3 regions of the Pelotomaculum schinkii genome follow, and region 3 is predicted to be linked to each of the others. Evidence: riboswitches for the same ligand, from Rfam matches in the RefSeq annotation. Region 3 holds a riboswitch; each other region holds the start of a gene.
What was found. A riboswitch is a leader RNA that binds a small molecule or an ion and turns the genes downstream of it on or off. The one in region 3 is predicted to bind cyclic di-AMP.
Positions count from the first base shown of each region.

Region 1: it holds a riboswitch for cyclic di-AMP, as region 3 does, so the genes downstream of both, Psch_RS16560 (LysM peptidoglycan-binding domain-containing protein) here and kamA (lysine 2,3-aminomutase) in region 3, are expected to answer to the same signal.
Region 2: it holds a riboswitch for cyclic di-AMP, as region 3 does, so the genes downstream of both, Psch_RS20435 (4-hydroxy-tetrahydrodipicolinate reductase) here and kamA (lysine 2,3-aminomutase) in region 3, are expected to answer to the same signal.

Region 1 covers NZ_QFGA01000003.1:91,434-98,744, forward strand. The annotation lists gene Psch_RS16530 (DUF1540 domain-containing protein) at 77-325, opposite strand; gene Psch_RS16535 (hypothetical protein) at 452-631, shown strand; gene Psch_RS16540 (aspartyl-phosphate phosphatase Spo0E family protein) at 791-940, shown strand; gene Psch_RS16545 (zinc-ribbon domain containing protein) at 1,214-1,540, shown strand; gene Psch_RS16550 (ribonuclease HI family protein) at 1,580-2,026, shown strand; gene Psch_RS16555 (zinc ribbon domain-containing protein) at 2,109-2,495, shown strand; cyclic di-AMP (ydaO/yuaA leader) riboswitch at 2,598-2,831, shown strand; gene Psch_RS16560 (LysM peptidoglycan-binding domain-containing protein) at 2,833-3,606, shown strand; gene Psch_RS16565 (5' nucleotidase, NT5C type) at 3,869-4,462, shown strand; gene Psch_RS16570 (FprA family A-type flavoprotein) at 4,783-5,955, shown strand; gene rd (rubredoxin) at 6,000-6,680, shown strand; gene Psch_RS16580 (hypothetical protein) at 7,308-7,311, shown strand, end outside.
Region 2 covers NZ_QFGA01000004.1:276,829-284,139, forward strand. The annotation lists gene Psch_RS20410 (glycosyltransferase family 39 protein) at 1-802, opposite strand, end outside; gene Psch_RS20415 (class I SAM-dependent methyltransferase) at 799-1,533, opposite strand; gene Psch_RS20420 (glycosyltransferase family 2 protein) at 1,472-2,389, opposite strand; gene Psch_RS20425 (NAD-dependent epimerase/dehydratase family protein) at 2,391-3,428, opposite strand; gene Psch_RS20430 (aldolase/citrate lyase family protein) at 3,421-4,251, opposite strand; cyclic di-AMP (ydaO/yuaA leader) riboswitch at 4,571-4,730, shown strand; gene Psch_RS20435 (4-hydroxy-tetrahydrodipicolinate reductase) at 4,880-5,659, shown strand; gene Psch_RS20440 (universal stress protein) at 5,845-6,282, shown strand; gene Psch_RS20445 (DUF2680 domain-containing protein) at 6,532-7,044, opposite strand; gene Psch_RS20450 (sensor histidine kinase) at 7,157-7,311, opposite strand, start outside.
Region 3 covers NZ_QFGA01000002.1:297,233-304,543, forward strand. The annotation lists gene Psch_RS12355 (response regulator transcription factor) at 1-580, shown strand, start outside; gene Psch_RS12360 (mechanosensitive ion channel family protein) at 632-1,723, opposite strand; cyclic di-AMP (ydaO/yuaA leader) riboswitch at 2,015-2,169, shown strand; gene kamA (lysine 2,3-aminomutase) at 2,309-3,607, shown strand; gene ablB (putative beta-lysine N-acetyltransferase) at 3,582-4,472, shown strand; gene Psch_RS12375 (YraN family protein) at 4,531-4,893, opposite strand; gene Psch_RS12380 (ribonuclease HII) at 5,115-5,918, opposite strand; gene ylqF (ribosome biogenesis GTPase YlqF) at 5,953-6,801, opposite strand; gene lepB (signal peptidase I) at 6,822-7,311, opposite strand, start outside.

The DNA of each region.
Region 1 (7,311 bases), on a different contig from region 3:
TTCCTTCTGCCGTTCTGTACACGTTAAAGAGCTTTGAAATAGTTGGGACCCGGCTGCCGCCGGGTCCCCGCTTCCGCTAGTACATCTTCTTGATACCATCCACGCCGGCTTTATTGGAACCCTTGGTTACGTAAGATTTGCAGCAGGTAGCCATACAAGAACCGGCATTGGAAGGGGTGAGCTGTGTGGCCATGGTGGCGTCGATCTGGTCTGGCTGGCTGTCGCCAAATTGATCTGTCGCTACCAGGATCTCGTTGGCTTTGCAACTATTCCCCTGGGTCCAGTAATGACAGTCGTTGACAATGCAGTGGATGTGCTGATTAATTTTTTATCACCCTTTCGTAAAATTATAATCCGACTATATTCTTTACCTTATAGGGGATTTTATGATGTCAAACTTAGGAATGCAGTCAGGTTGTCACGGCCATAATATTGTCAGGAGGGATGCGGGATGGGCATGTCGCCGCGAGAAATTGAAGAAAAAGAGATTGCCCGCAGGCGCAAAATCAGGAAAAGGTACTATTGGAGCGGCATGGAACTGCGGCCGAAGAAATTTATTGGGGCGGTGACTGCCGGCAAGATCAGGGATCTGCTTCGCAGGTTGCCGGAGACTATGAGGAGCCGGTATTAGTACGGGGTCGGAAAATTTTAATTGGGGGTTACAAAATCCCAGGCCGCTTAGTAATTAATTACAATTTATTTAAAATATTTCAATGTTTTTTCTTGGTTATGCAGGATTCTACAATGACTGTCGCGAAGTTACCAGTAATAAGTCAAAGGGGTGGGGATCATGCACTGTTCAGAATTGCTTGAGGAAATTGAAGAACTGCGATCGGAGATGTACAGCTTGTTCAGTTCCGATGCTGTCTGCGCCAGCTTGTTGGATATCAGCCAACAGCTTGATGATTTAATTGTCCGGTACTATCGCCGCGTTGCATGAACTTAGCGAGGCGTCTCCATTTATAGCTGCGTCTCTTTTTGCCGCCGCAATTTGAGCATCAATATTACAGGCTCAATCCTTTCACCTGGCTAAAATTAACAATAGACCGAGCCTTCCTTTTCCATCCCTTGCTTTTTAAGCCTCCGTTGGTATAATATAATTATCTTGCTTGGGCTTTTTAAAGTTCTGCTCTTCTTCCCGATACAGGTATGAGGGTTAGGATTTTGTAATGTTCCGACAGGCAAGAGAAACCGGGAAGGGAGTGTTTTTTTGATGTTGGAAGATAAATTGCTTACCTGTAAGGAATGTGGTAGGAATTTTATTTTTTCAGTATCCGAGCAGGAGTTTTATGCCGAGAAAGGCTTTGAACATGCCCCCTCGCGCTGCCAGGAGTGTCGCCTGGCCAGAAAAAATAAAAAAAGCGAAGCCGGTTTCAACAAGGGGGGGTACAGCCAGTTTTCAGCGAACAGGTCCATCCGCGAAACTTACGAGACCGTCTGTGCGGAATGCGGTTGCGTCACCGAGGTTCCCTTTAAACCAAAAGAAGACCGTCCCGTATACTGCCGGCAGTGCTATATTCAGAAAAAGCAGAAGTACTAATAGATCGATAAGGAATCTCCCAGCGGGGTGTTGTGCCAGTTGAAAGTATTTGTAAATATTGACGGGGGCAGCCGCGGCAATCCCGGGCCCGCTGCAGCCGGTATGGTTATCACGGATGGGGAAGGCGGGCTGATTGCCACCAAAAGCAAGTTTCTGGGCCCTAAGGTCACCAATAACTTTGCTGAATGGAGCGCCCTGGAGGGGGCGGTCACGGCCTTGATTCACCTTGCCGGGCGGCAGGATGGTTTGGAAGCGGAAATCCGGGCCGACAGCCAACTGGTAGTGCGCCAGTTTAACCGGCAGTACCGGATTAAGGAACCTGCCCTGAGGGAAATTGCCGAGAGAGTGTGGAAGAGCCTGGCGGCGGCGCCGGGGTTGAAGATAATATTAAAGCACGTGCCCAGGGAAGAAAACACCGCAGCCGATGCAGCGGTTAACAGAGAACTGGATAATTACGAGAAGTGGTTGGAAAAAAACAATAAATAGTTCGAGATTTGCTGCGTCCAAAAAGGAATTGCAAAGCCTTTATTGAATAGTTCCTGAAAAATAAAATAAAGGAGGGTGTCTTGTGGAAATTTTAAAAAAGGTCAGCGAAGGCGCCAAGTCGATCAGCGAAGGCGCGAAATCCATTGGCAAAAAGTCCAGCGATCTGGTCGAAACAGCCAGATTGAAGATGGAAATTTCAAAGCTGGAAAAAGAAATGGAAAACAACATCACCGCGCTGGGGAACCTGGTCTACCTGCAGTATAAGGGCGATGAAGGTCTTGCAGAGGAAATAGACCGTCTCCTGCTAAGCACCAGATCTTTGGAGTCTGATATCGCCGACATTACCGAACAAATCGTAAAAATAAACCCCAAGCCGCCCGTCTGTGCCAGCTGCCATGAAGAGCTGCCGCAAAATGCAAAATTCTGCTGCAACTGCGGAGCGAAGGTCCCAGAAGCTCCTGCTGAATAAAAATCCAACCCCCTTAATGGGGGTTTTTTTGGGAATGTGGTTGGAGCTGTGGGCAAATTGCTAAATTTTGTTCATGGTCAAGCAGGTGTGATGGCGGGTATAATTGAAAAAACGCCGAATCCCCGTATAGCGGGGTACGGGGGACTTATTTAAATGGGTGAATCCATAAAGGTAGTTAGCAGCCGGTAGTCAAAAAGTCAATATTTGAAGGAATTCGCTTTAGCAAATTCCACAAGCGATCCGGCTTCCGACCTCCGACTGCCGACGACCGAATTGGTAGGGTATCCTCTAAACCCGAACCCGTAAACTAACCCCGGAGGCTTAAGGAGGGACACATATGTCAAATGTTACCCGTGCGCTCATGGGCTTTTTTATTTTAATCGGAGCCCTCATTCTTCCCACCGCAGCTTTTGCCGCCAGCCATACCGTTACCAAGGGGGAAAGTCTCTACATTATCAGCCGCAACTACGGAGTCTCTGTTGATGCCCTGGCTCAAGCCAATGGAATTACGGGTACGTTAATTGAAGTAGGCCAGAAACTCGATATTCCAGAGAGCGGCCAGTCATACATAGTCCGGTCGGGTGACACTCTTTACCAGATTGGCTCAAAGTTTGGCGTGAATTACCAGGAAATCATGTCGGCCAACGGGCTGGAAAGCGACTATCTCTACCAGGGTATGGACTTGTATATACCCTCTTCCTACGGGGGAAGCAGTGAAGTCAGCAGGGGCGGTCTGACTACGAGGGCTTCGGCCTGGGAAGTTGACCTGCTGGCACGGTTGATTACCGCGGAGGCTGACGCTGAGCCTTATGTCGGTAAGCTGGCAGTTGGAGCGGTTGTCTTGAACCGTACCAGGGACGCCAATTTTCCCAAATCAATATATGATGTAATTTATCAGTACGATTCCGGTACCTACCAGTTCGAGCCGGTGATGAACGGCTGGATCGAAAGGCCGGCTACTCCCGATTCAGTTCGGGCGGCCAAAGCCGCCCTCAACGGTTGGGATCCTACCAACGGAGCAGTTTATTTCTTCGCGACCTATGTAACGAATCCGTGGCTGTGGTCCAGGCCTTTGAGCGGTATCATCGGGACCGTCGCGTTTACTTACTGATTAGCTGTCGACTATCCAGCCAATGCAGGCGCGAATTCATTCGCACAAAAGTTTAGATGCCGGAAGTTTGGCGTTGGCGCGCCGGGTGCGATTGAAATCGCACCCACATCGCTAAGCTTTGATCCTCTGCCTGTGCCCGCAATAGCGGCATGGAGAACTACTCTGTGTTTATCTGGATGCCTGTTGAACAAAGGCAGGAAATCTCAGCGGGGCAGGAGAATATACTGATGAAAGAAATTTTGTCGGCAGGTGGGGGGACCAGATGAGGGTTGGCGTTGATATAGACGGGGTCCTGGCAGACAGTCTGCCCCTATGGGTTAAAGAGCTTAACGATTATTTTAAACAGAATAAGAGCCTGCAACAAATACAATTGCAGGACGTATGCCGGACCTACGGGATTACCGGGGAAGAGCTGCTCGGCTTTCTACATGACCGGGGCAGGTTTTTAATGACTTCGCCCCCGCCGCTTCCCGGGGCGTCGTATTACCTCAACCAGATCAAGAAAAGCCACGATATTTTTATTGTTTCCGCCAGGGATGAAAAATACGGCAGGGAAACCAGAGATTGGTTGCATAAGAACAGCCTGCCCTTCGATGAGATCCTGCTCCTGGGCAGCCATGATAAAAGAGAGGCCTGCCTTACCAACGACCTGAACGTACTGATTGAGGACACGCTCAAAATCAGCGTAGAAGTAAGCGCGGCTGGAGTTCCTGTGCTGCTGATGGATGCCCCTTACAATCAGGGCGTCCTGCCGGGGCTGGTTTATCGTACCTATTCCTGGCAAGAGATCTACCGGACCATTGCTGACGAGCCACATTGGTTTGACCGGGTTTTCTCAAAAGAGGTCAGCTTCTAAAATTGCAGGTACAAATTCATTTGCAAATTTAACTTGAAAAAATTGGTTATTTTACACGTATAGGGGACAAATATGTCCCCTATACGCCATTTTTCTCCGGCTCCCTGCTTGCCTGGTTTTTTATCTCTTTGCGCATTTTAATAGTTTGTTAATCTTTTTGTAAGGGCCAATTAATTTTCTTGGTATATTTTAAACAGAAGGTTATAGACATGCATTTTTTAACCAGGAGAAATTGTTAATGTCCCAGGGAAGCCTGTGACTCAACGTTAACGGCGGGAAACATTAAGGTAGGGCAAGATACTTTACAGCAGGAGGTCATCATGAAATCGGTTGAATTAAAAAACGGAATCTACTGGGTTGGCGCGATAGACTGGGACTTGCGCTATTTTCACGGCTATATCACGCCACGGGGGTCAACCTACAACGCCTACCTCATTGAAGATGAGAAGACTGTGCTGGTCGATATGGTCAAGCATTACAAGGCTGAGGAACTGCTCGCCCGGATTAAGGATGTTGCAGACCCTTCCCGAATAGATTATCTTGTGGTGAACCACATTGAACCGGATCACTCCGGAAGTTTTCTAAAAGTGTTGGAGGCGATGCCCCGGCTTAAAATTGTGACCTCACCCAGGGCCAAAAAAGGGCTTGAGCGCTATTACAAAAAGGAGTTCGATTGTATCCTGGTCGACTCCGGCGACGAACTAACAATCGGGAAGCGCACCTTGAAGTTCGTGCATACGCCAATGGTGCACTGGCCTGACAACATGGTCACCTATATCCCTGAAGAGAAGGTTTTGTTGCCGAACGACGCCTTTGGTCAGCACATCGCCAGCGCCGCGCGTTTTGACGATGAAATCGGTTGGGACATTGCTATTGAAGAAGCCGGCAGTTATTACGCCAATATTGTCTATCCCTACGGCGACCAGGTGAACAAGGCCCTGGACATCGTGGGCCAGCTGCCGCTGGAGATGATCGCTCCCAGCCACGGGGTGATCTGGCGCAGCTACATCCCGCAGCTGCTCCCCGTTTATCGCCGGTGGGCCAACAACGAAGCGCCGCGCAGGGCCCTGATTGTGTATGACACCATGTGGGGTTCCACGCAGAAAATGGCGCTTGCGCTGCAGGACGGCCTGGAGAGCGCCGGGGTGCCTGTCTCAGTGCGCTGCCTGCAGACCAACCACATCTCCCAGATTGTCCCCGACGTGCTGCATTCCCGTGCTGTGTTCATCGGCTCACCCACGTTGAATAACGGCATGCTGCCTTCAGTCGGCGCTTTTATGACCTACCTGAAAGGCTTGAGACCCAGGAGAAAACTGGGCTTTGCCTTTGGCTCCTACGGCTGGGGCGGTCAGGGAGCCAAGGAAGTAGCGGCGGTAATCAAAGAAATGGGCTGGGAAACGCCTGAAGAGCTTATTAATATTGTGTACAACCCGGATGAAAGCGAACTCGAAGCAGTCCGGGAAGCAGGCAGAAAGCTCGGTGCAATGCTGTAATTGCTGTAATTAAAGAAAAATTTATTGCAAAGGAGTTATGTCGAATGAATGAAAAAGCTCTATTTAAATTAACCTACGGCGTGCATGTGATCACCTCGAAAAAAGGTGACCGGATCAATGGTCAGATTGCTAATACAGCCATTCAGATAGCCTATGATCCGATCACCGTTACCGTCAGTATCAACAAAAATAACCTGACCCATGCGTATATCAAGGACAGCAGGACATTTGCAGTCTCAGTCGTCGGGCAGGACGCGCCTTTGTCCCTGATCGGCCAGTTTGGCTTTAAATCCGGACGGGATGTGGACAAGTTTGAAGGGATCAATTACAAACTGACTCCAAACGGTGTCCCCTATGTGACGGATTACACCTTGTCCTACATGGAAGCGGAAGTGCTGCAGGAAGTTGACGCCGGAACCCACACCATCTTTATCGGCAAGGTGATCGGTGCGGAGGTCTTACAAGAAGGTACCCCGATGACCTATGCCTACTACCATGAAATCAAAAGAGGGAGCGTCCCCAAAACCGCCCCTACTTATAGTGCGCTAAAGGAACCAAAGCCTGTATCGGAGAAATACGTCTGTTCCGTCTGCGGCTACACCTACGACCCGGAACTTGGCGATCCGGACGGCGGCATAGCGCCGGGAACGGCCTTTGCCGACCTGCCGGAGGACTGGGTCTGTCCGGTCTGCGGAGCGGGCAAGGGGGATTTTGAGAAGGCCTAAAAGGCAAAGTCCTAATAGGGAAAGACAGAGAACCCGCTGTTTAATTGTTTAAGATAAGAAACAGTTTATGTAGAGTAATAAAGAAAAGCCTCTTGGGCTTTTCTTTATTGGTGGAGACGGTAAAGAATTCCTCCGTAGGTTTGATATTAGACCAAGTCGTCAATAGACTGAAATAAGTATTTTAAATTTATTAAACTGGTGTGAGTTTAGGTAGAAATAAGTACTCGAAAACCTGTATTTTTTAATAACAGAAATGTTAGGGGATTACTTATGCGTTAAAAGCTGTTATAATACAAAATATGAAGTCCTGACAAAATAATATATGGTAATATATGGTTTTAACAATGCTGTTGATGTCAAGAGAGCTTCCACAATGACTACATGCTTAGTATCCAGCTCTGGCAACAACTAGTCAGTTATAACCGACACCTCTCCCCATAGTGAGAATAGGGTGGCCGATGCAACTCATAATATCACCTGGACTATATGTTATTGCCAGGTTAGAACTTTATAGGGTGGGGCGTATAGCACCACCTTTTACTTTTTTCAATGTAAATTTATTAGTTAAATGGGATGGTGTTAGGGCTTTACTAACCAATTTGCGAATTTAATTAAGGGGGAGTAATAATGG
Region 2 (7,311 bases), on a different contig from region 3:
CCAGGCGGATATATGTCCCTTTGTTGAAAAATCCGTAATCAAGGAGTTTTTCGGTTCCGCCGCTGAACCAGACCGGCAGGAAAACCAGCGCTGAGACTAAAAAAAATGCGGACAAAACGATAATAATATCAGCCGGCTTGCTCTGCCTCTTCGATCGTATGGAGCTGGAATTGAAGGTTAGCGTTAGTAAAAGCGCACCCAGAGCATAAATTCCAATATTTTGTTTCGATGCAAAACACAGCCCCGCGGCCAATTCGGCCGCAGCCAAAGCGCCTGTGGATTTGCCCTTGACGGCACGGTTTACCGCCTTTCCGCTTTTTGTCCACACTAGAGTGGCATAAAAGCATATGAGAAAGAAAAGATTTGCCAGGGGTTGGTAAACAGCAACCTCGGGCGGCGCATAGACTATCAGCGCCAGGACCAACAGGTATGGAAATCCCTGATTGAAGCCAAGCGCCTGGACGATTCGGCAAGATAAAAGAACAGTCAACACCAGACAGAGCGCCGTGATTCCTTTAACGACCAGGATCTCCGTACCGAATAAAGCGGTAAAGATAGCGGTCAGGTAGATCGAGAGGGGGGTGGCGCCAAAAAACACGTCGCGATAAAGGACCTCCCCCGATGTAACGCGGTGCGCCACCTGTAAAAACCAGCTTGCATCCGCCATATTGAAACCCTCGGTGATACTAAGACAAAAGCATAAGGCAAACAAGCTCAACCCGCTGAAAATCCAGAAACTTAACCTCACCTGAACCGGGTTGGTTTTTACCTGTAAGGGGCATTCTTCCTTGATACCGCTCACGGCAGCTCGCCTCTGAAGAGCTGGAATGGTAAGAATGGACGCCAGATAACCACCCGTTCCAATGTACTTTCAAGCCTGGCCCCCCACGGCCTGTTCACCAAAAAAGGTGGAAAGAACCCAAAGCGAGTCATTTTAAGCCGGCGGAAACCGGCTTCCTTCATCGCATGGAAGACTGAAGACGGACGCATGCGCATAATGCCTTTGTCGCCCTGCCATGTCATCTCGGGTGTGACCAGGAGCTGGACGTAGTAAAGGAAGTTGTATGGATTTGGCTCGAGGAAAGATACGCGCCCCCCGTGTTTTAACAGGCGGGTTATAGCTTTGAAACACAGCGGCAGGCTATGAAGATGGTGAAGGACAAAAAAGCCTACAACCGCGTCAAACTGCCCATCCAACGCAGGGGGATGATCGGCTATATCCGTGCAGTGCAAAGAAATATTATAGCGCCCGCCGTCAAATAAGCGCAGTTGTTCCAAGAGAAACGGTGAGAGATCGAGGCCTTCCACCTGCAAACCCCGCTGAGCCAAAAGGAGAGTGTACCGGCCCTTACCGCAACCGACCTCCAACAGCCGCTCGCCCGGCACAATGCCGGCAAAGCGCAGCAGTTCATCGACGTGGCGCCGCAGGTAAAGGGTTTCCTGCGGTACCATGTGAGGTTTTTTTGAATGCTCATAATAGCGCGTCTGCATCAGATTGTGCCTGTGTAATTCTTGCCGGTAATCTTGGTTCAAGACTCTTTTCCCCTCCCAATGGATTTTCAACGGCGTGGAGAAAACGGACTCCGGTGTATGTTTTAACTGGAACCGGACTGACGAAATGCCCCGGAAAGGGTTTGCCGCTGTTCCATTTCCAGGCAAGAACCCGGGCAGCTGTGAGACAGCCGGTTCTCAGGCGCTTCCAGGAGCTATAGGCGGAGCCGCCGTCAGGACGGCGGGCCCGTACCACCGGAACAGAAGCCACGGACAGCCCGGTGCAGCCAATCATGGCCACTGCGAAAGGATGGGGCTCATTGATGGCCAGAAGGCGTTCACCCATTTGCCGGCTTATCACAAAAAACATGCCGGCGTCAGCGGGAACGCCGCACAAAAGGTGAAGTAGTCCCTTGAAAAGGCGGGAGGTGACCAGCCTCAACCTTGATTCATAGCGACCGCGCCTGCCGGCAAAAACGGCGTCGAACCCCTCCTTCATCTTGGACAGAAGGACAGGAATTGCCTCCGGCGGATCCTGCAGATCCGCATCCATCACTACCATAGCTTTACCCCTGGCAAATCTCAGCCCGGTCAACGCTGCCCGGTGTTGACCGGTATTTTGTTCCAGGGCCAGCGCGGCTACCCGGGAATCATCCCGGGCCAGTTCCTCCAGGACGGCAAAGGAGCCTTCGGGGCAGGAGTCGTCCACGAAAATAATTTCATAACTGCTCCGTCCTGTTTCAAAAACTTTACGCAGGCGGCTATGAAGTTCGCGAAGTGTTTCCCGGTTCCGGTATACAGGAATAACAACGGTGACCTCCGGGTCTTGAAGAGCAGCTGCTGCAGGCGCTTCATCATTTGTCCTTCCCCGGAACGGTAACTGAGTTTCATATGGCATTTCAAACCTCCGTTTGCAATGGCGCAAAACTGCCGGGACCGGAAACAGCGTCCCTTGCTCCCGGACCTGGTAATTCCTGCGAAAGGCCATCGTAGTCATCCTGATGAAGAAGAAACCAGGCGATGGTTTTCTCCAGCCCGGCCCGGAGCGGATGCCGGGGCTCCCACCCCAGCAAGCTCCCGGCCTTCCCAATATCGGCCACCCAGTGGGCTTTATCGGAGGCACGAGCGGGGTAAGCCCCCACCCGTACCTTGATCCGCCGTCCGGTCACGGCTTGAATCAGGTCAACGACTTCCTCGTTGCTCCATTGCTTTCCGGTCCCTATATTAATGATTTCACCGGTACAGATCCTTACCGCTCTCAGGGCAAGCAGGCAAGCTTCCACCAGGTCTTCGACAAAAATAAAATCCCGCCGGAAGCCGGCGGCAGTCAAAGCCAGCTCATGGTCACCCAGTGCTGCCCTGATAGCTGTAGGAATAAGGCGTGACGGTGATTCCCAGGGGCCGTAGACTGAAAATGCCCTCAGCGCCACAACCGGCCGGCCGTTCGCTCTGGCATGCTGCTGGCAAAGCAGTGTCGCCGCAGCCTTGGCCGTACCATAGAAAGTTAGAGGCTCCGGGCAGTCCAATTCCCGCATGGGCCCGTGCTTCGCGCCGTATTCCGAAGAGCCCCCCAAATGAACAAAGAGCTGATAGTCCAAAGGCGCAGTTGCCTCTAAAAGGTTAAATGTACCAAGAATATTGGTTCTTAAAATCTCGTAGCGCTCCTGAAAAGCAGGAGATACGCCCTGTGCCGCGAGATGATAAATAATTTCCGGGCTTGTTTCCAGCACTATTTTTTTCAGCCCTTCACGGTCAGTTATGTCTACTGCATGAAGGTATAAATCAGGAAGTAGTTTTTCAATTCTCCACAAGTTTGAGTTCGGTCGGATAATTGCATGGACTTCAGCGCCGTACCGGAGCAGCGCCTGAACCAGATTGGCGCCAATAAACCCTGCCGCTCCGGTAACCAGTACGTGCCTGCCCTGTAGTTCATGCATAACAGAGGGGCTCCTTTCTGTCCCTGGACCGCGACATCACGCCGCGCCAGGCCCGGACCGCGTTTTCGAGAGCGTGCCGGTCCCGGGCCACGTCCTCAGGCGACCTCTGTTGTGCTTCTTTCAGCGCTCCAAGAAGGCGGTGAATCTCGGCGGCCATATCACGCCCCCGGATATCCCTGTGAAAAGAGCGCCGTAAAAAACTGTAACGGCAGCCCAGCCTGGCCATTTCAGCAATGAGCAGGCGGCAGGGGATGGGGTGGCCGCGTTCCGGCAAGGTAAGCCCGCCAAAGCCGAATGGAACTGTGAAAAAAGGCCGGGTATTCTCAACCGTTCCATCAACCAGGGCAGTAAAGATATTTGGTGTTTTTCGCTCAATGGCCAGATCGTTTAAGCCGGCGTAGACCCGGGATAACGGCAGGCGGGCTAATTGTCCGGCAAGCTTAAGCGCGGCAACGGTCTCAACTAAAATACCCACTCCACAACGGCCTCCGGCCCAGTCCAGAACCATTTCAACTTCTTCCAACGTCCGGACCATGGGGAGCAGAATTTCATCTGCTCCAGCTTTAACAGCCTGCGCCACTTCTTCTGCTGTTGTCGTGCCGTAACCGTTTATCCGGCAAATGACCTTCGCTTCGGTGCAGGCCCGAACCCGTCGCAAGTCTTCAAGGGTATCATAATTAATTTGGGTATCGGCCAGAGCTTGTCGCTGTTCCTTGTTCAGGGATTCCCAGTCAACCATGATGCTGTCAATCCCTGCGGCAACCGCTTGCCGGATGAATACAGGATCGGTCGAAAAAAGCACCAGTTCAAACTTATCAGTCATACTTACCTCCTCCCGTAGACAACAACCAGCGACGAATCCCAGGGCCCACGGGTGAGCTTTCCAAGTTTTATTTCTAATACGTTACCTGCCTTCAGAAGACAGTGCCTTCCATAAAAAATGAAAAATCTTCATCCCGGTTTACAATATATGAATTTGTTCTGGCTTATGACAGATAGGTTTTGATGTATCTTTTTGCCAAATCATGCTTGGCCGCGAGTCCGCCGATATAAGATTGACCTGGAAAATTTATTGTGATATACTCACAACAGACAACCTTAGTATATTACATAAGTTGTCAGTATGTATTAAACTTAATATTACTCCATATTCGCTTAATTCTTCTTTAGGAGAAGCGGGGGAACCAATTTCCGGGGGTGAATCGATAGTCGGCCGGACTTCAACCGGTTGCCGGCATCGTAGGGCTACTCTTTCGGCCCGAATCCGTCAGCTAACTTCGTAGGCGTTGAAAGGGAGGAAACAGGCGGTCTATAACCAGGCTTGGGCCTGCTTGACCTCTTTTACCCCCGGAAGATATATGCCGGGGGCTTTGTGTTCCTGGAATGGGGTGGCTAAATAATGGCTGCATGAAGCTGCGAGCAATCAGAATAAAAGTCAGGAGGTATGCCGCTTGAAAATTACGATTGGGATGTTCGGCTTTGGCAGGACGGGGTCAGTGGTGGCCAAAGAGATCATAAAAGATGAAATCTGCGAGTTAAGCTGGGTATTGAGAAAATCAACAGCCATGGAAGGCAAATATGCAAGCCGCTTGTTAGGCTTTGATCATAATGAAGGAATGATCTATTCTATAGAAGATATAGATTCCGAAGCTTTTTATCAAGATAATCATGTGGATGTAATCATTGACTTTTCATCTGCCAGTGCGATTGAGAATTATGAACAAGCGGCCCAGTATGGAACTCGCATCGTGTCGGCTATCTCAAAATATGATAGATTTCATCTGGAGCAGTTAAAGGCGCTGGGCAAGCAAACGGCGGTGTTGTATTCTCCTAACATCACTCTGGGCATTAATTTCTTGATCGAGGCTTCTAAAGTACTGCAAAGGATCGCTCCCCACGCTGATATCGAAATTATCGAAGAGCATTTCCGTGATAAAAGGGATGTTTCTGGAACAGCTTTGAGGATTGCGGAAGACCTGGGTCTTGATAAAAGGCAACATGTGAATTCCATCCGCGTTGGGGGGATAGTCGGTAAACATGAAGTGATTTTTGGCCTTCCCAATCAGACCATACGGATAGTACATGAATCATTAAATAGGGCGGCTTTTGGACAAGGAGCTATTTATGCTGCCAAATGGTTGATGGGTAAAGACAAAGGTATCTACACTATGGAGGAAGCTGTGGCCTTGAACTTTGTCAATAATACCCATGTTTTTGAAGTTGATGAGTAACTTGTTGGATTATAACAGAGTTCATTCCAACGGGGCGCGCATGCACTCCAATAGGATCGGTGCCGATACAGTTTTGACTTAAACTTATTTTCATTGCATAACATACAAAAACATTTTAAAATATTATTTAGAAAGAATGATAAGTCTCCAGTTGTTCATATTACTTTGAAGGAGAGGCATGAATTATGTTTAAAAAAATACTCGTACCGGTTGACGGCTCAAAATTTTCGGATCTGGCTATTGAAAAAGCAAAAGAAATAGCAGGCGCATTCGGCAGTGAAATTATGATATTAAATGTATTGGAAGTCTCTAAAATTGATTATCCGTCTAATCCTTATAAATTTTCACCGGAACTTATCGAAAATTATCAAAAAGAAAGCAGGATAATATCCAGCAAAATTTTAAACGAAGCCCAAAACATGCTTGAGGATATGTCGAATAAGGTCAGCATCCATTCGGTTGAGGGGAATCCTTCTGAAGAGATTGTCAATTATGTAAATTCTCATGATATTGATCTTGTGATCATGGGATCCAGCGGAATGAGCGGCGTGCTTAATTTATTAGGCAGTGTAACCCGCAAAGTTACGCTTGGTATTGAAAAACCAATTTTGATCGTAAGGTAAAATTAATTTGCAAATACTGTGTAAAAGGGGCATTTCGATTCAAATTATTTAAATCGAAATGCCCCTTTTCAATGTGTATTCTTAAAGTTTGCTATCATATTATGCGGAAAGCGGATCATTGTCTAGAGAGCAGGGGGGTTGCCGCCCGAGCTGCATTAATGTCTGAGTTTATTATGAAATTCGACCCAACCGGCAGGCCATGCGGTTTGCCTGGGCTCTGCCGGTTGCCTGGTTGATCTGTTCGGGCAACTACCTGTTTAATCCGTGTCCGAAGCCCATACCCTCGCCGTTTTTCATTGAACCATTTCCGTTACCCTTGCCATTCGCATTGCCCATACCACTTCCATCGCAAACACCGGTTCCGTTACCAATACCTTTGCCCTGTCCAAAGCCTGCGCCGTAATTCTTGCCCATTCCGGCATTGCCGTTTCCGTTACAGGCAGCCTGGCGGTTCTGTAGATTGTTATAAATGTTGTCTGCCTGTTCCTGTGTAAGCCTGCCGTCCTCTACTCGCTGGTCAAGCATGATTTTCTTTTGCTCAAGCATTTGTGTTTTAAACTCATCCAGTTTGCCTGCTTCATTTGCTATTGTGCCGTAGGTCTTTCCTGCGGCACGCTCATTGTAAAGCTCCGAAACTGTTTTACCTGTCAATTCGGCTGTTATTTCTGCCGGTGTTTTTGCTGTTGCCGCATAGGCGGCGCCTGCCGCGCCCAGAACCCCTGCGACTGTTGCCACCACAAGCAGTTTCCTGAAGTTGATCATGAAATCACGCTCCTTATCTTTTTTTTGCAGCTTGTATTTTTATTATAAGGAACAATTGTGATAGAAGTATGTTAGAAGACTGAAAGAACGGTGATAGTCTTGAAAAAGAATATCATTTTTGAAGCTCAAACCAGAAGGTTGTGCCGGCCCCCTTTTTGCTTTCCACTCCATAAGGCGCCTGGTGCGCTTCCAGTACGCTCTTGACGATGGCGAGTCCCAGTCCTGTGCCAAGGACGTTTTTACCGGCAGTCTTTTTAGCTTTATAGT
Region 3 (7,311 bases):
GCGTGCTTTGCAAGGAAACTACGCGATTATCATATTAGATGTCATGCTGCCTGAAATAGACGGTTTTGAAATCTGCAGGACAATACGCAATAGGAGTAATGTACCTATCATTATTGTCTCTGCCAAAAAAGAAGATATTGATAAAATCAGAGGATTGGGGCTAGGAGCTGATGATTACATGACTAAACCTTTCAGTCCTGCCGAACTGGTTGCAAGAATTAAATCCCATCTTGCCCGCTATAATCGCCTTGTTGATCAAAAAGTTGTCAATCGCCCCGAAGAAATAAAAATTAAAGGACTGGTAATCAATAAAAGCTCCCGGCGTGTTCACCTGAATGGCCAGGAAATTCCATTTACCGCCAAAGAATTTGATCTGTTGGTCTTCTTGGCTGAGAACCCTGATCGGGTGTTCAGTAAAGAACATATTTTTGAAAAGATCTGGGGTGTGGATAATGTGGGAGAGATTGCGACAGTAGCCGTTCACATCCGGAGAATCCGTGAAAAAATAGAAGAAGATACATCTAATCCGGATTATATTGAAACCATATGGGGTACAGGATATCGTTTTAATATTTCCTGATTTCGATTAAGCAATGACCTATCAATAAGTTAAAATTAGGTACCCGGTATCTTATTCTTTATTCTGGTAAATGACCTGCTTGGGATAGGGGATTTCGATACCGGCCCGGTCCAGCGCGTACTTAAAGCGCTTGCGCAGCTCTCTTTCTACAGCCCAGTGTTCACCCGGCAAAGTAGGCGCCACGGCGCGAATATCTACCGATGAAAGCCCCAGTTCAATAACGCCCTGCACCTGGGGCACATCAATAATGGCTTCGATTTCCCGGCAGGCTGCTTCACACTCATCTTTCAATACCTTGATGGCCTGGTCGATATCTTCTTCGTAGGCGATACCCACCGTTACCTGGGCCAGCATGGGTCCCCGGTTGTAGTTGGTCACCTGGGTAATCCCCCCGTTGGGGATGATGCTAAGCTCACCGGTCCACTGGCGGATCTTACAGGTGCGCAGCCCTATTTCCTCCACGGTGCCGGTTACCGCGTCTATTTGCACAAAGTCGCCCACACTAAACTGGTCTTCAAATAATATAAAGAACCCGCTGATGACATCCTTGACCAGGTTTTGCGCGCCGAAACCTACCGCCAGGCCAAGGATACCGGCGCTGGCCAGGATGGCGCTGGTGTTAACGTTGAAAATTTGCAGGATCATCAGGCAGGCCATGAAGAAAACGAGGTAAGTGATGGCGCTACGCAGCAGTATTTCCAGGGTTTGCGCCCGGCGGCCGGTCGTTTCGTGATTATCAAAAACCTGCTTCACAACCAACTGGCCGAAATTAATGGCCAGCTTCGCTCCAACCAGGATCCCGATGATTTTTAACACTTTGGCGCCCAGCGTTTTTAAATCGTCCGGTGAAATGAGCTTCACATTGAAAATTTCCAGGATCACTATAGCCGCTATAAAATAACCCCCATAGAGGATTATTGTCTGCAGTAAAATACGCGCCGAACGTATAGCTTCGTCAGAAATAACCCCCTTCTCTGCCTGCTCGCTATCGCCCTGCCCGCTTTCTCTCAATACCCGGTTCGAGAAGCGGTAAAGCACCTTGATAAGGATGTACGTAAAAACTAATACTAAAACGGATAATACCAGGTCGTATAAGAAAATTTGCATCTGATCGGGGATAAACAGATCCTTAATCCAGTCCATATATAACTCCAGCTGCTTATCGATAATTGTAGCCACCTCGCAATAAAACAAGACTATTGTCGGATATTATATCACAAAAATTTCCGATTTCCCATATGGCTCAGCATTTCCTTCAGCAGTAATTAAACAACCCTGCAAGGCTAAATTTTTAAAACTCAGGCATAAAAAGTGCATGTATCCGTTTACAATGCCATAACTCCGGTATACTGCCATATGCTACCATATATCTCATTTGACATAAGAAATATTTATAACTAAAATTACATCAAGACATATTGAATATCAAAGACCATTCTATCAGCGCCGAGTCTTCCCAAAAGGAAGAGCGGGGGAACCAATTTTTGGGGTTAATCTGTTTGAGACGTGTACATTTCACATCTCAAATGGTAGGGCTACCCTTAGTCCGCATCCGTCAGCTAACCTCGTAGGCGTACAAGGGAAGAATTGGGCTGTATATTTTTTTGGCCGGATCTTTCTTCCGGCCATTTTATTTTCAATATACTTCCTTTTTATTCTTCCTTAACCCCATTGTTACCCTAATGCTGTTTAGCCGGGGGAGAAAAATTGACAGGAGGTATTTAACCTATGAATGCAAAAATCTTATCCCTACAATCCAGAAACACTGTAGACTGGATGGATTGGCGATGGCAAATGAAGCACAGGCTCCAGTCGGTGGAAGAACTGGCCGAATATATCGACTTCAATAATGAGAAGATACGGGATATCCAGATGGCCTGCGATGTCTTCCCTATGTCCATCACCCCCTATTATGCATCGTTGATCAACAAGGATGACCCCAGGTGTCCCATTCGTATGCAGTGCATACCAAATCCCCAGGAACTTATAGAGGGACGCGGCGATATGGACGATCCTTTACATGAGGACGCAGATTCTCCCGTACCCGGCCTGACCCACCGCTACCCCGACCGGGTGCTCCTGCTTGTCACCAACGAGTGTTCCATGTACTGCCGGCACTGTACCCGCAAGCGCAAAGTGGGCGACAACAACAGGTGCACAACGGAAAAGGATATTGACCTTGGCGTTGAATACATTAAAGCCCACCCGGAAATACGTGATGTCCTGCTGTCGGGAGGAGATCCTTTTATACTTTCCACCAACCATTTGGAACGAATCATCCGCAAGGTGAAGGAAATTCCACATGTACAGGTAATTCGCATTGGGACCCGTACCCCGGTGGTCATGCCGCAAAGGATTACTGACGAGCTGGTCAGGATGCTCAAGAAATATCATCCTGTCTGGATCAATACTCATTTCAACCACCCGCGTGAATTCACGCCTGAAGCTGTCCAGGCCCTGGCCAGGCTGGCCGATGCCGGAATTCCCTTGGGCAACCAGACGGTCCTGTTGAGAGGCGTCAACGACTGCCCGGTGATTATCAAGAAACTGTCGCACCTCCTGGTGAAAAACCGTGTTCGTCCATATTATCTTTATCAGTGCGACTTATCCCGGGGCATCGAACATTTCCGTACTCCTGTAGCCAAAGGGATAGAAATCATGGAAGCGCTAATCGGCCATACTTCCGGTTTTGCCGTACCCACTTACGTTGTGGACGCGCCGGGAGGAGGCGGCAAAATCCCGGTCCTGCCTAATTACCAGCTGTCAATGACCAACACCAAAACTGTATTGCGCAACTACGAGGGCGTCATATGTGTCTACGAGGAACCCCAAAACCCTGGTTCCGGTTGCTCCCCCACCTGCTCCTTGTGTAAGGAACACATTATCAGGCATGAACCGGTCGGCCTGCAAAAGCTGTTTGACCCATCCAACCTGACTGTCAGCCTGGTGCCAGAAGGAAACCGGCGCAAAGCTCGCTATACCGCTCGTAAAGGAGAAGCTCATGTCTATCGAAATCAAAAAAAATGAAGATATTTACTTGGATCGCTGGGAAATCATAGAGGGCAATGCTTTTGACTGCCGTATTCTGGTTTCACCCTATAACCGGCGAATTACTGTCTATGAATTCAACCTTACACGGGACCATGCTGCAGGAGAAATGGTTGAACTCCTTGCGGGAAAGGCTTTAGAAAACGGCCTCGACAAGATCTGGCTTAAATCCAAAACCGGTTATATGAACGCTTTTGCAGGCGCCGGGATGAAGTTGGAGGCAGCTATTCCCGGTTATTATAAGGGCAAGGAGACAGCCCTCGTCTTTGCCCTGTACCTAAGCAACCAGCGACAAACACCTTCACACGCCAGAGGCAAGGAATTGGTCGATCAATTGGTATCCAAGTTCAAGGACGGAACAGTAAAACGTATAATTCCTGACGGGATAACGTTTAAGTGGGGTGAAAAGGAGCATTGCCCAGCCCTGGCCCGGTTATACAGAAAGGTTTTTACTACTTATCCATTTCCGGTTTTTGATCCCGATTACCTCAAATCGACCATCGCTCAAGACAGTACTTACTATATAACAGCCTGGCACAACAGAGAGCTGATAGCTGCCTCCTCGGCAGAGATAAACCGCCCCCAGCAAAACGCGGAGATGACTGACTTTGCCACGCTCCCCCAGTGGAGAGGGCACGGGCTGGCCAGTTTTCTCCTGGAACAAATGGAAACCCGGCTGAAGGGTGAACGGTTCCGGTGTCTGTACACCATCGCCCGTAGTAGTTCAATTGGTATGAATAGTGTGTTCGTCAACGCCGGATATGGTTATTATGGAGTATTAATCAAAAATTGTAATATTGGTGTGGGATTTGAAGACATGAACGTATGGGCTAAATTACTATGAAAGTCCTGACGCCCAAAAAAGACTCGCCGGCATCGGCGAGCCTTTTGTTTATGGCAAGCTAAAAAGCGTTCTCAATATGTTCCAGTTTTTTTACCCGGCCCTCCCCGTCAAACAGGACCGCTATGACATCAAACCTGCAGCTTGCGTTGGTCTTACCCACCGATTTGAGATAATGCCAGGCCAGCTGCCTGAGCTTCATCTTTTTCCGGCTGGTAACCGATTCCTGAGGCAAGCCGTAATCGTTGGAACTGCGTGATCGAACCTCAACAAAGACGATGACATCCCGCTCGCATGCCACGATGTCGATCTCTCCGAGCCTGCAGCTATAGTTCCTGCATAACACCTGGTAGTTATTATTTTCCAGGTACTGGGTTGCAGCGTCTTCACCCTGCCGCCCCAGCAGCTTTCGCCGGATTGTCATTCGCATCACCTGCAAACTCTAACATCATAGCTGAAAAACAACATAATTTCCCGCGATAATTCATTCGCACAAACGCTCACGCCCAGATGGGCATAGAATAGTTCCCCATGTCGCTGACGCAGAGGCAAGGTTTGCACCTACATTTCCAGACCCACCCGAAGTGTTATTTCCATGTTCAAAGCAAAGTGGCATTTTGTTGTTTTCACAGTCGTATCTGCAACTTATCCGAACAAGCCCCCATCCGCCTGTTCCGTCATATCCTTGACAGGCTGGAAGCCGGCCCGGTGGATCGGGCAGGGTCCGTAGAGTTTCAGAGCGCTCAGGTGTTCCGGTGTGGCGTAGCCTTTATGGCGATTGAACCCGTATTGGGGATAGAGCTGGTCGTAAGAATCCATGATCCGGTCTCTTTCCACCTTGGCCAGGATTGAAGCCGCCGCAATAGAGGCGCTGAGGCCGTCCCCGCCAACGAGCGGCATCTGGGGCAGGTTGAGTCCGGAAATTTTAAAACCGTCAACCAGTACAAAGACGGGCTTATCTTTTAGTCCCAGCACGGCGCGCCGCATGGCGGTGAGTCCGGCCTGGTGGATATTCTCCTGATAAATTTCTTCAACCGTAGACAGGCCGGTAGCCCAGGCCAGGGCAGCCTCTTTAATCTGCCGGGCCAGAGTTTCCCTCTTGGCGGCAGTAAGCTTTTTGGAATCGTTTAAATCCTTTAGATGGATTACACCCGGTAAAATAACGGCTGCCGCCACTACCGGCCCGGCCAGGGGCCCCCGCCCCGCCTCGTCCACACCTGCTATGGCCGAGTGGCCTTTGGCCCACAAATCCTCCTCGTACAGAAACATCCCGGCCAGGCGCTTATGCTCGGTCTCCTTGATATTTTCAGCCCGCTTCCACCGGCTGTACAGATTACGCACCCCTGCCCTCGGGTCTTCTGCCATAGCGGCAAGGATCTCTTCCAGATCCGCACGGGGGCTCTTGAGAAGCTCTTTTATTTGCGCCAAGGACAAGCCCGTAAGAATCAATAAAACCCCCGGCCTTTCATGAGATTAATGAGGTTCAAACGGGCGGTCTGTCCAGGGTGTATCGCCCCAGTTTGCCCTCCCGGAATTCTTTAATAACGATACGGGCCGACTTTAACGAGTCGACGGCCCCGCCGGATATGTAAAAACCCCTGCGCACCCCGACAGCCTCCAGCAATTGTTCCGGCTCAGCCGTCAAGTCCGCAATCTGGTACCGCTCCCGTATCGCTTCAGGGTAATTGTCAGCCAACCACTTTAAAAGCTTGCCCGCTGTCCCATAAAGGTCATAGACTTCGTCCTTGATCGCCCCGGTCACGGCCAGGCGGTAAGCCGCTTCCTGGTCCTCCAGCTTCGGCCACAGAATACCCGGGGTATCAAGCAGATCAATGTTGCCGGCCACCCTAACCCACTGCTGGCCGCGGGTAACCCCGGGCTTGTCACCGGTCCTGACGGCGCGCTGACCTACCAGCTTGTTGATAAAAAAGGACTTCCCGACATTGGGGATGCCCAGCACCATGCAACGCGGCGCCCTCGGCCGCCTGCCGTTCGATACCAGCGCTTGTATTTTGGGAGCCGCCAGCTTGTTGACCTGCCCGGAAACATCTCTAGCCCCACTCCCGCTGATGGAATCAACGGCAATGGAGGGAAAACCGGCTTTAGCCAAAACAGCCTTCCAAAGCCTGGTCTGTTCCGGGTCTGCCAGGTCTGATTTATTGAATATCACCAGGCGGGGTTTTTGCCCCGCCAGCTCATCTATATCGGGATTGCGGCTGCTGGAGGGTATCCTGGCGTCCAGCACCTCGATAACAACATCGACCAGCTTCAAATATTCCTTGACCAGCCGCCTGGCCTTGGCCATATGGCCCGGGTACCACTGTATGTCCATAGGTCACCGTTTCAAATAGACTAGTTTATAATGCGGATCCTGTCCAGCGGCCAGTAAATCAGGACCGCCTTGCCAATCATGAGGTCCCTGGGCAGGAACCCCCAAACCCTGCTGTCATCACTGTTATTGCGGTTGTCACCCAACATCAGGTAGCTGCCCTGGGGTACCTCTCTTGGCCCGTAGTCATTAAAGCGCAGACCCGCCGGCAGGTAATCTTCCGGTACCGCCTGCCCGTTTATATAAAGGCGGCTGCTTTTTAGAGCTACCGTCTCACCGCCTGTGGCGATCAGCCTTTTGACAAAATTACGTTTCTGATCAAGCGGGTATTTGAAGACGACAACATCCCCCCGGGCAGGGTCCTGGAAATGGTAATTCAATTTGCTCACGATAATCCGGTCGCCTTCCTTTAAAGTAGGCTCCATCGAACCGGATGGTATGTAGAAAGGTTCCAGGATAAACAGCCTGATCAATACGGCCAGAACCACCGCGATAACGATGGACTCAGTAATC